3 regions of the Lysinibacillus sp. VIII_CA genome follow, and region 2 is predicted to be linked to each of the others. Evidence: predicted binding sites of a transcription regulator. Region 2 holds the regulator's gene; each other region holds the start of a gene.
What was found. The regulator CtsR, encoded in region 2, represses protease genes until heat stress. The targets are predictions, from matches to a motif close to ATGGTCAATAAAGGTCAAACA.

Region 1: a site for CtsR is predicted at 1,169-1,189, ahead of clpP (ATP-dependent Clp endopeptidase proteolytic subunit ClpP). Genes of this name have one in related genera too.
Region 3: a site for CtsR is predicted at 1,633-1,653, ahead of ACP3VS_RS02950 (ATP-dependent Clp protease ATP-binding subunit). Genes of this name have one in related genera too.

The regions. Positions count from the first base shown of each region.
Region 1 is NZ_JBNFXM010000007.1:102,988-106,270, reverse strand. Features, by position in the region: gene ACP3VS_RS11890 (basic amino acid ABC transporter substrate-binding protein) at 1-384, opposite strand, end outside; tRNA gene ACP3VS_RS11885 (tRNA-Arg) at 885-959, opposite strand; gene clpP (ATP-dependent Clp endopeptidase proteolytic subunit ClpP) at 1,275-1,868, shown strand; gene ACP3VS_RS11875 (HPr family phosphocarrier protein) at 1,919-2,176, opposite strand; gene whiA (DNA-binding protein WhiA) at 2,290-3,237, opposite strand.
Region 2 is NZ_JBNFXM010000008.1:62,884-66,166, reverse strand. Features, by position in the region: gene corA (magnesium/cobalt transporter CorA) at 1-225, opposite strand, end outside; gene ACP3VS_RS12775 (class I SAM-dependent methyltransferase) at 263-949, opposite strand; gene ACP3VS_RS12770 (DUF4870 domain-containing protein) at 1,076-1,381, shown strand; gene ACP3VS_RS12765 (CtsR family transcriptional regulator) at 1,649-2,119, shown strand; gene ACP3VS_RS12760 (UvrB/UvrC motif-containing protein) at 2,133-2,675, shown strand; gene ACP3VS_RS12755 (protein arginine kinase) at 2,672-3,283, shown strand, end outside.
Region 3 is NZ_JBNFXM010000001.1:607,264-610,546, forward strand. Features, by position in the region: gene ACP3VS_RS02950 (ATP-dependent Clp protease ATP-binding subunit) at 1-1,569, opposite strand, end outside; gene ACP3VS_RS02955 (Crp/Fnr family transcriptional regulator) at 1,831-2,526, shown strand; gene ACP3VS_RS02960 (metal-sulfur cluster assembly factor) at 2,586-2,894, opposite strand; gene ACP3VS_RS02965 (prolyl oligopeptidase family serine peptidase) at 2,948-3,283, opposite strand, start outside.

The DNA of each region.
Region 1 (3,283 bases), on a different contig from region 2:
AGACTCATAGTATGGCTCAGTAAAATCAAATGATTCTTTGCGCTCATCTGTAATGGTAATCCCTGAAGCACCAATATGTGTTTCACCATTTTTAATTGTTTGGAAAACGGGTTCCCAACCAATATTATTCCACTCTACTTCGAAATCCATTTCATCAGCAATTGCTTTTAAAATATCGACATCAATCCCCACAATTTTCCCTTTATCGTCAACAGATTCAAACGGTGCAAAAGTCGCTTCTGTACCTACTTTATAAACTTTCTTGCCATCTCCACCTTCTGAAGGTGTACTACCCGAAGAGGCAGTATCCTTTGTCCCACATCCTGCAAGTGCTAAAGTTAGCGCTGCTAGTATCATAAGTAACATCCAAGCTGTTTTTTTCATTGCATTTCCCCCTATTTCGATAATTTTCCATTCTGCGTATTATTTTTCGCAATTCGGAAATATTAGACTATTAGGTCAATTATATTAATATTATAGTATTTGTACAACAACTTTTCGCATAAAACTAAATATTTTTTCATATTCATTAATAAAGAAATCATTTAAATAGAAAAAAAATGCATTAATAACAAGAATATGAACCTAAAATTAATATATATACAATTGAAAAAATGCTAAATTTCGATAAATTTAAACAAAAAAAAAAGAATCCCCTCAGAAAGGATTCTTTTTTTCGGCTATTACTAGCCTTCACGGTCAGTATGTTCACTAAAAAATAATTTGGAGTTGTTGCTTTTTTGAAGGTTTGAAAGGCATAAATAGGGGAATAATGCCAACTAGGACAGTATTCCCATTACTTTTCCTCTCTATCTCCACTAAGCAGGCTGCTAAACTACTTATTAGGAGATTGAGCTATTACAGTATATCTATATTCAGTAAAATGGCGCCCTCGGAGGGAATCGAACCCCCAGTGCAAGAACCGGAATCTTACGTGTTATCCATTACACCACGAGGGCAAAAAAAACAAAAAAAAAGTACTCACCCTAGGCTTACGAAAAGCATGATGTAGATAATCCTCATTTTGGAGCATACCTGCAAAATAGTGTTCTGTACTTTCAATCTTATAACCTTACCTATTATACAAACGTATCACATATATTTCAACCATATAATACAAAAAGAATTTATTTTTTTTTATTTAATTATTTCACTTTAGCAGGGTTAATATTTGACCTTCCCTGACTATAATGTGTATGATAAGGTTACAGCTGAAATAACAATGAGTTTTCAGCAAAGGTAATCGAATTTAGTTTTTTGAAGGAGGATTTAACATGAATTTAATTCCTACAGTTATTGAACAAACAAGCCGTGGTGAACGTGCATATGACATTTACTCACGTCTACTTAAAGACCGCATTATCCTTTTAGGAAGTGCTATTGACGACAATGTGGCTAATTCAATTGTCGCACAATTACTTTTCCTACAAGCAGAAGATCCAGACAAAGACATTTCTCTTTACATTAATTCACCAGGTGGATCAATTACGGCTGGTATGGCCATTTATGACACCATGCAAATTATTAAGCCAAAAGTTCAAACGATTTGTATCGGTATGGCTGCATCAATGGGTGCATTCCTACTTGCTGCGGGTGAACCTGGTAAACGCTTTGCATTACCAAATGCCGAAGTAATGATTCACCAACCACTAGGTGGGGCACAAGGCCAGGCGACAGAAATTGAAATTGCTGCTAAACGTATTTTATTCTTACGTGAAAAATTAAACGGCATTTTATCTGAACGTACTGGTCAACCACTTGAAGTTATTGCAAGAGACACAGATCGTGATAACTTCATGACAGCTGAACGTGCAAAAGAGTATGGTTTAATTGATCACATTATGCACCGTAGTACTGATAATAAATAGTAATAAAAAACCTCACAGAATTTCCTCTGTGAGGCTTTTTTACTTGTTAGTTAATCTTCATTTTCAATAATTGTTGCTAATGCTGTAACCGCTTGCTCAGCATCATTGCCTTCACTACTTAAAGTTACCTCCGTACCTTTAGCAACTGCTAAGCTCATGACACCCATTATCGACTTGGCATTAACTTTTTTTTCATCTTTTTCTAGAAAGATATCCGCACTGAAACGATTTGCTTCCTGCACAAATAGTGCCGCTTGTCTTGCTTGTAGTCCTAATTTTAATTTAACCTGGACTCTTCTCTCGATCATTCTCAAAACTCCCCTTCACTACCGTTCATCTATTAGTTTTATCTTACCTTACTTACTAGCAAAAGAACAATAAGCGATTACGCATGACATTCATACCTGAAAAGTATGAAAACTTAACCACCTATTTTTTCACCGCGTCTTAATGCATCTGCTATTTCATCGATTTTTCTTAAACGATGGTTGACACCTGATTTGCTGACAGTGCCACTGGATACCATTTCGCCAAGCTCTTTTAACGTAACATCTTGATACTCTACTCGTAATCGTGCAATTTCACGAAGCTTTTCGGGTAGTTGATCAAGACCAATTGAATTTTCAATAAATCGAATATTCTCTACCTGTCGTAATGCTGCTCCAATTGTTTTATTTAGATTGGCCGTTTCACAGTTCACAATACGATTGACACTATTGCGCATGTCTCGTAATATCCGAACATCCTCAAATTTCATCATTGCCTGATGGGCACCCACAATATTGAGAAAATCAGAAATTTTTTCTGCTTCCTTTAAATAAGTAACAAAGCCTTTTTTGCGTTCGATTGTTTTGGCATTGAGTTCAAATTCATTCATTAAATCCATCAATGCCTCGCCATGTTCTTTATATAAAGAATAAATTTCTAAATGGTAGGCGGATGTTTCTGGGTTATTGACAGAGCCTCCTGCTAAAAATGCGCCTCTTAAATAGGCTCTTTTTTGGCCATTTTTTTTAATGAGCTTTCTTGAGATCGTATGATTAAATTGAAAGTCGTCTGAGATGATTTCTAAATCAATTAACAGCTCGCGTGCTCCTTCTCTTACACGGCAAATATATACGTTATTTTTTTTCAATCGCATTTTCTTACGAACTAGCAATTCTACATTGTATGGATACAACTTTTTCATAATCGTATATAGTCTTCTGGCAATTGCAGCGTTTTCAGTTTGCACGTCCAAGCTTAGTTGTTTATTCGCAAAGGATAATGAACCATTCATACGAATTAGGGCAGAAACTTCTGCTTTCATACAATGATTGTCCGCTTCTATTTGGGTTAATTCCTTTTTCGTTTCTGAAGCAAAAGACATATCACGCCCCCCTTTCAATCATAATTTCTATGTATATGTTCATCTT
Region 2 (3,283 bases):
ATGAAAATCGTCATAAAAATCGAGTTTTGGACGTTGTAATCGCATCAAGCAATCTTCAATAGCTAGTGGGTGGAAATGAAAAAATGAATCTAGCAAAGATTCTTCCTCAGCAGTTGGACAATTAAAATCAATCCAGTACCACTCGAATTCTTGTTGATGTATGGATTCCAAAGGGAAATCCTTTAGTAATTTTTGTTTTTTTGTAATGCCAATGGTGCTTATCACAGCTTTCACCTCAAAGTATTTACTACAATATATATATTTAATGTTCTTCCTTTTTAAAGCATACCCATCCACCAAACAAAGTAGTGGCAAAAAATCTAGAAGGTTTTATAAAACCTGCTTCTTGTAATAATGTTAATATTTCTTTCTCAGGCATAAATGACAGAGCACGGATGGAATTTTCCATTTCTGCAACATCGGATGTAGAAAGTTTTGTATGTTGAAGCCAGTAGGAACGCCATAAATCGAATTGTAGTTCCGTTTCAATCGTACCAGGTTGACCGTATTTTGAAACAAGAGTAAAAGGTGCCCCTGGCTTTAAATGGTTGTAAATTTCTTTCAAAGTTGACAGCTTTTCTTCATAACCTTGAATAAAATGAAGGACGAGTACACAACTAGCTGCATCGAATGTGGTGGCTGGTAGCTGTGTATCCAGCAATGTCCCACGGTAGAATGACAGATCATTGGGTAACGATTGGAGACGCTCCCTTGCTATATCGAGCATAGATTCTGACGGATCAATACCCGTAAATGACCAATGCGGTCTTCCATCTGCTAGCTGTAATATTTCATTGCCACTGCCTGCACCAACAATCAACATATCAGCTTGCTCCTGTAATGTAGAACGATAAAAAGTTTGTATTAAACGAAGCATTGCATCATAGCTTGGTAGAGTACGGCGAATCCCCTTTTCATATTCATTTGCTAATGTGTGGTTAAATTCCATTTCTCATCACGACCTTTCAAAAAAAATTTTAAAAAACTCACTTTAAATTGAAACTATTACGGGTATAGTTCCGTAAATAGTAGTACATAAAACGATAGACAACGCATAAAGAAAGGGTTGATATATATGGAGAGTAAATGGTCTAAAGTAATCATACACGCAAGTTCGTTTTTTGCGCCATGGTTAGTTCCCATAATCTTCTTTTTAATTAGTACGGATGAGGAAGTGAAGGCAATTTCTATCCAAGCAATACTTTTCCAACTTGTCATGGCGGTTTTACTTGCTGTCTCTGGAGTCTTAAGCTTTTTCATCATTGGCATTCCATTTTTAATCGTTTTCGGTATTATGCTATTTGTAGTACCAATTATCGGTATCGTCAAAGCATTAACTGATGAGCCTTGGCGTTATCCAATTGTAGGTCGTTGGGTATAATTTTTATAGACGCAAGTATATGCTAGTTGCATATGCTTGCGTTTTTTCTATGGATAAAAAGGGTACATTAGGTGTAGGAAGCAAATAAGTGTGCTCGATAGCCATTAATTAATAAGTGCTATTTTCTACGCTTGAATATACTTTTTAAGGCATTTCATTTTTCTCTGGGCGAAATCATTGCAATTATTTTCAAGCGTTTTGTATAATATACTCAAAGAAAGTCAAAGATAGTCAAAGTCAGTGAAGCAAGCGAGGTGTATTCCTAAAATGCGTAATATATCAGACATCATAGAAGGTTACTTAAAGCAAGTACTTGAATTAGGTGGGGAAGGGCATATTGAAATAAAACGTAGTGAAATTGCAGATAAATTTCAATGTGTTCCGTCACAAATAAATTATGTCATTAATACAAGATTTACTGCCGAGCGAGGTTACCTTGTAGAGAGCAAGCGTGGTGGTGGTGGATACATTCGAATTTTACGTGTCCGCGCGAATTCACAGATTGATTTAATTGACGATGTTCTCCGGCATATTGAAGGTGGAGCATCGCAAACGATGGCAGAAGATTTAGTGTATCGACTCATCGACGAGCAGGTAATTTCAAAGCGAGAAGCGAAGTTAATGTTAGCAGCAATTGATCGCTCAACAATCGACTTACATCTTCCTTTAAGAGATATAATTCGAGCAAAAATATTGCGGGCGATGCTGACAACTATAAAATACGAGCAGCAGAAATAGTGAGGTGATGGAAATGATATGTGAACATTGTAAACAACGTAATGCGACAGTTACTGTAACACAAGTTCAAAATGGGCAAAAGGTGGAGCACCATTATTGTGACGTCTGCGCCTCACAGTTCCATCCATTTCATGCAGAGTTTAAACAAGAGCCAGTTTCTATACAACAGTTATTATCTAACTGGTTTGGCTCACCTACATGGCAAAAGGTGGGGGAAAAACAACAAACACAGCCACAACAGCAAACGTGTCCACAATGTGAATTTACGTATAAGCAATTTTTGAAAGAAGGTAAGTTTGGTTGCCCAAGCTGTTATGACACTTTTAGCGAACATTTACCTAAGCTCTTTAATCGGATACAGGCTGGTCCCCAACATATTGGTAAAATGCCAGGTGCCCATAGCAATGTGTATGTCATTAAAAAGCAAATTGAGGAAATCCGTAAACGCATGAAGTTCGCTGTAGATGAAGAACAATTCGAAGAGGCAGCAAAGCTTCGTGATGAAGTCAAAGAGCTTGAGAAGCAGCTACAATTTGAAGGTGGTGATGTGTCATGATGATTGAATCGTTTTTAGAGCGTGCTACACCTACTTGGATGCGTATTGAAGACGATTATTCTGACATTGTCATTAGTACACGTATTCGCCTTGCTCGAAATTTAGATGGATATCGTTTTCCATTATCGTTTTCAGAGAACGAGGCTTTACAGGTGGAACAGGCAGTTACACATGCAGTAAGCGATAGTCCAACGCTTCAAAATGATTATGCTTATTTTTCTATCAATGATTTAACACCTTTACAACGTCAAATTCTTGTAGAAAAGCATTTGATTAGTCCGCAGCTTGCAAAAAAAGAGCAGGTGGGCTCTGTGCTTCTGTCACAAGATGAATCGGTGAGTATTATGGTGAATGAAGAGGATCACTTGCGCATTCAATGTATGACCGCGAGTTTTCAGCTTCAAAATGCCTATGAACAAGCGAATAAGATTGACCGTATTCTAGAGAAGGTCTTACCTTATGCATTTCGAGATACCTTTGGCTATTTAACAAGCTGTCCTACGAATATTGGTACTGGGCTTCGGGCATCTGTGATGATGCATCTACCTGCTCTTACGTTAACCGGACAGATGAATCAAATTATAAATGCGATGACACGCTTAGGCATG
Region 3 (3,283 bases), on a different contig from region 2:
AGGGTTACGACGCACAGCCTCTGTGAGTTGACCTCCTTCTTCATAACCAATATAACCCGGAGGAGCTCCAACTAATCGAGACACGCTATGCTTCTCCATATATTCGCTCATATCAATTCGAATGAAATGATCTTCTGAATCAAATAATTGAGCAGCTAGGGCCTTAGCAAGCTCTGTTTTACCAACACCTGTTGGGCCTAAGAATAAAAAGCTACCAATTGGACGATGCGGATCTTTAATGCCTGCACGAGCACGCCATACAGCCTCTGTTACTAATTGAACAGCTGTATCTTGACCAACTACACGTTCATGTAAGGTTTCCTTTAAACGCAATAGTTTTTCTCGCTCGCCCTCCACTAGTTTTGTCACAGGAATACCCGTCCAGCGAGAAACAATTGCGGCGATTTCGTCAGCTGTCACTTCTTCACGTAAAATACGAGACTCTGCACCGCTTTCTAATTCTTTTTCGAGTTCCTGAATGTCTTTTTCAAGTGTTGGTATTTTACCATGACGTAATTCAGCAGCTTTATTTAAATCATATTTACTTTCTGCCTCCTCTAAATCACGACGGTATTTATCTAATGTCTCCCGTTTTTTCTGAATTTCATGTAGTTTTTCCTTTTCTGCTTCCCATTGCTGCCTCATCCCCTCAGAAGACTCTTTCAACTTTGTCAATTCTTCTCGTAATTGCTCAAGACGTTTTTTACTTGCTTCGTCCTTTTCCTTCCGTAACGCTTGTTCTTCAATCTCTAGTTGCATAATACGACGAGTCACTGCATCTAGTTCCTGTGGCATTGAATCAATTTCAGTACGAATCGTTGCACATGCCTCATCAATTAAATCAATCGCTTTATCTGGTAAAAATCGCTCTGTAATATAACGATTGGAGAGCTCTGCTGCAGCCACAATCGCGCGGTCATGAATACGTACTGCATGATGTAATTCAAAGCGTTCTTTTAAGCCTCGTAAAATAGACACAGTATCCTCAATAGAAGGCTCACGTACAAGAACTTGTTGGAACCGGCGTTCTAAGGCAGGGTCTTTTTCAATATACAGACGATATTCATCTAATGTAGTCGCACCGATACAGTGTAATTCGCCTCGAGCAAGCATGGGCTTTAACATATTTCCTGCATCCATAGCACCATCCGTTTTGCCTGCGCCTACAATTGTATGAATTTCATCAATAAATAAAATGATTTGCCCTTCTGAATCTTTAACTTCTTTTAATACGCCTTTTAAACGCTCTTCGAATTGGCCACGGTAGCTTGCACCTGCTATTAAAGCACTCATATCCAGCTCGTATAGCACGCACTCTTTCAAGCCCTCTGGTACATCCCCCTTCACAATACGTTGAGCCAAACCTTCTGCAATCGCTGTTTTACCAACTCCTGGCTCACCAATTAATACAGGATTATTTTTTGTTTTACGCGTTAATATACGAATGACATTTCGAATTTCCTCATCGCGCCCAATAACGGGGTCCATTTTGCCATTTTTAACTTCTTCTATTAAGTTGCGTCCAAATTGCTCTAATGGCTTTTGATTATCAGTTTGTTGAAATTGCATAATTAGCACTCCTTTACTTTACTATTTCGCATAATCTTTATACCCATTCTGGTTCTTTTTAAAAGTTTGACCTTATTTGACTAACTTTATTTTACATCACTCGACAATTCTTATGCAAAGAAATAGCACTAAATTTTTACACTTATAAATAAACATTTACGTTATAATAATGGTATGTTTCTATGTTTAAGTATCGAAAAATCCACTGTCCTTTTGTAATAATCGCCATTTATTACAAAAAGAAAGCGATGTGTTGGAGATATGGTTTCAAAGGATAATATGTTAGAAAAAATTATGGACCTTTTTCAAAAGCATGGTGTTTTTATCAAAGTAAATAAAGGGAATAAAATTTTTCTAGAAGGTGAACGGTCAAAGGAAATTTACTATATTAAGTCGGGTGTTGTATCGATTAGTCAAGAAACAGAAACTGGGAAGGAATTGACGATTCGAATATGTGGTCCTGATAGTATCATTGGAGAGGGTTCATTATTTTGTAACCTTGTCTATAATTCCATGACTGCAAAAGTTTTAGAATCTGCTACGCTATATGTTTTAAGTCGGCAGTCATTAGAACATTTACTGGAAGAACAGCCTACGATTATGGTGGAATATATGAAGTGGCTACAAACAGAAAATTTAAAGCATCAGAGTCGTTTGCGTGATTTAGTGTTAAACGGAAAAAAGGGTGCCTTGTTTTCAACGCTCATTCGTCTATCTAATACGTATGGTAAGCTTTTAGAGGATGGTTCCATTTTTATTGAGTTTCAACTAACAAATACGGAAATTGCAAATTTGTGTGCGACTAGTCGTGAAATGATTAATCGCATGTTGAATGATTTAAAAAAACATGACATTTTGACTTTTGACAAAGGCTTTATTACTATTCATGATTTACAATTTTTAAAAAATGAGATTGCCTGCGAAAATTGTCCATTACAAGTATGCCGTATCGATTAATTCGTTACATGCTAAATCCCTGCTTATTAAAAATAAGCAGGGATTTTTAATAGACACTATTAGCGTACACCCAATGCCATTTTGGCATAGCGTGACATTTTGTCTTTTGACCAAGGTGGATTCCATACAATATTTACATTTGTACTTTTCACTTCTGGAAGCTCGTTTAATGCTGTATTCACTTGATCCACAATCACTGGGCCAAGTGGACAGCCCATCGATGTTAACGTCATTGTAACCGTTGCTACACCTTCATCATCTAAATCTACATCATATACTAAACCTAAGTTGACGATATCAATTCCAAGCTCAGGGTCAATTACATTTTCTAATGCACCTAACATGCTATCTTTCATATCCTGATCCATTCCCATTTCTCCTTCCATCATAGTGTTAACCTTATCATAGCAGATGCATCATATTATGCCAAATGCTCTGCAAGCCACTCTGTTGCTGCCAACATTCCATCACGTGGTACAACATGTCCAGCCTTTTTATTCACCATGAATGTTAAATTTTCAGGGTTTGCTTGATAGTATTCCCGTAATGTTTCATAAAATTTATATGTTTCATGGAAAGGGACGGTTTTATCTAATTCACCGTGCCAAAAGAATATCGGGCGTCCCGCAAATTTTTCAGGAGTTAGACTAACATCATAGTTAGCTAGGACCTCATTAATTTTTTGAACATCATTCTCTGTCATGGGCCAATTGACACCACTTTTTATGAATTGCTGTAATTGGTATTCACCCAACTT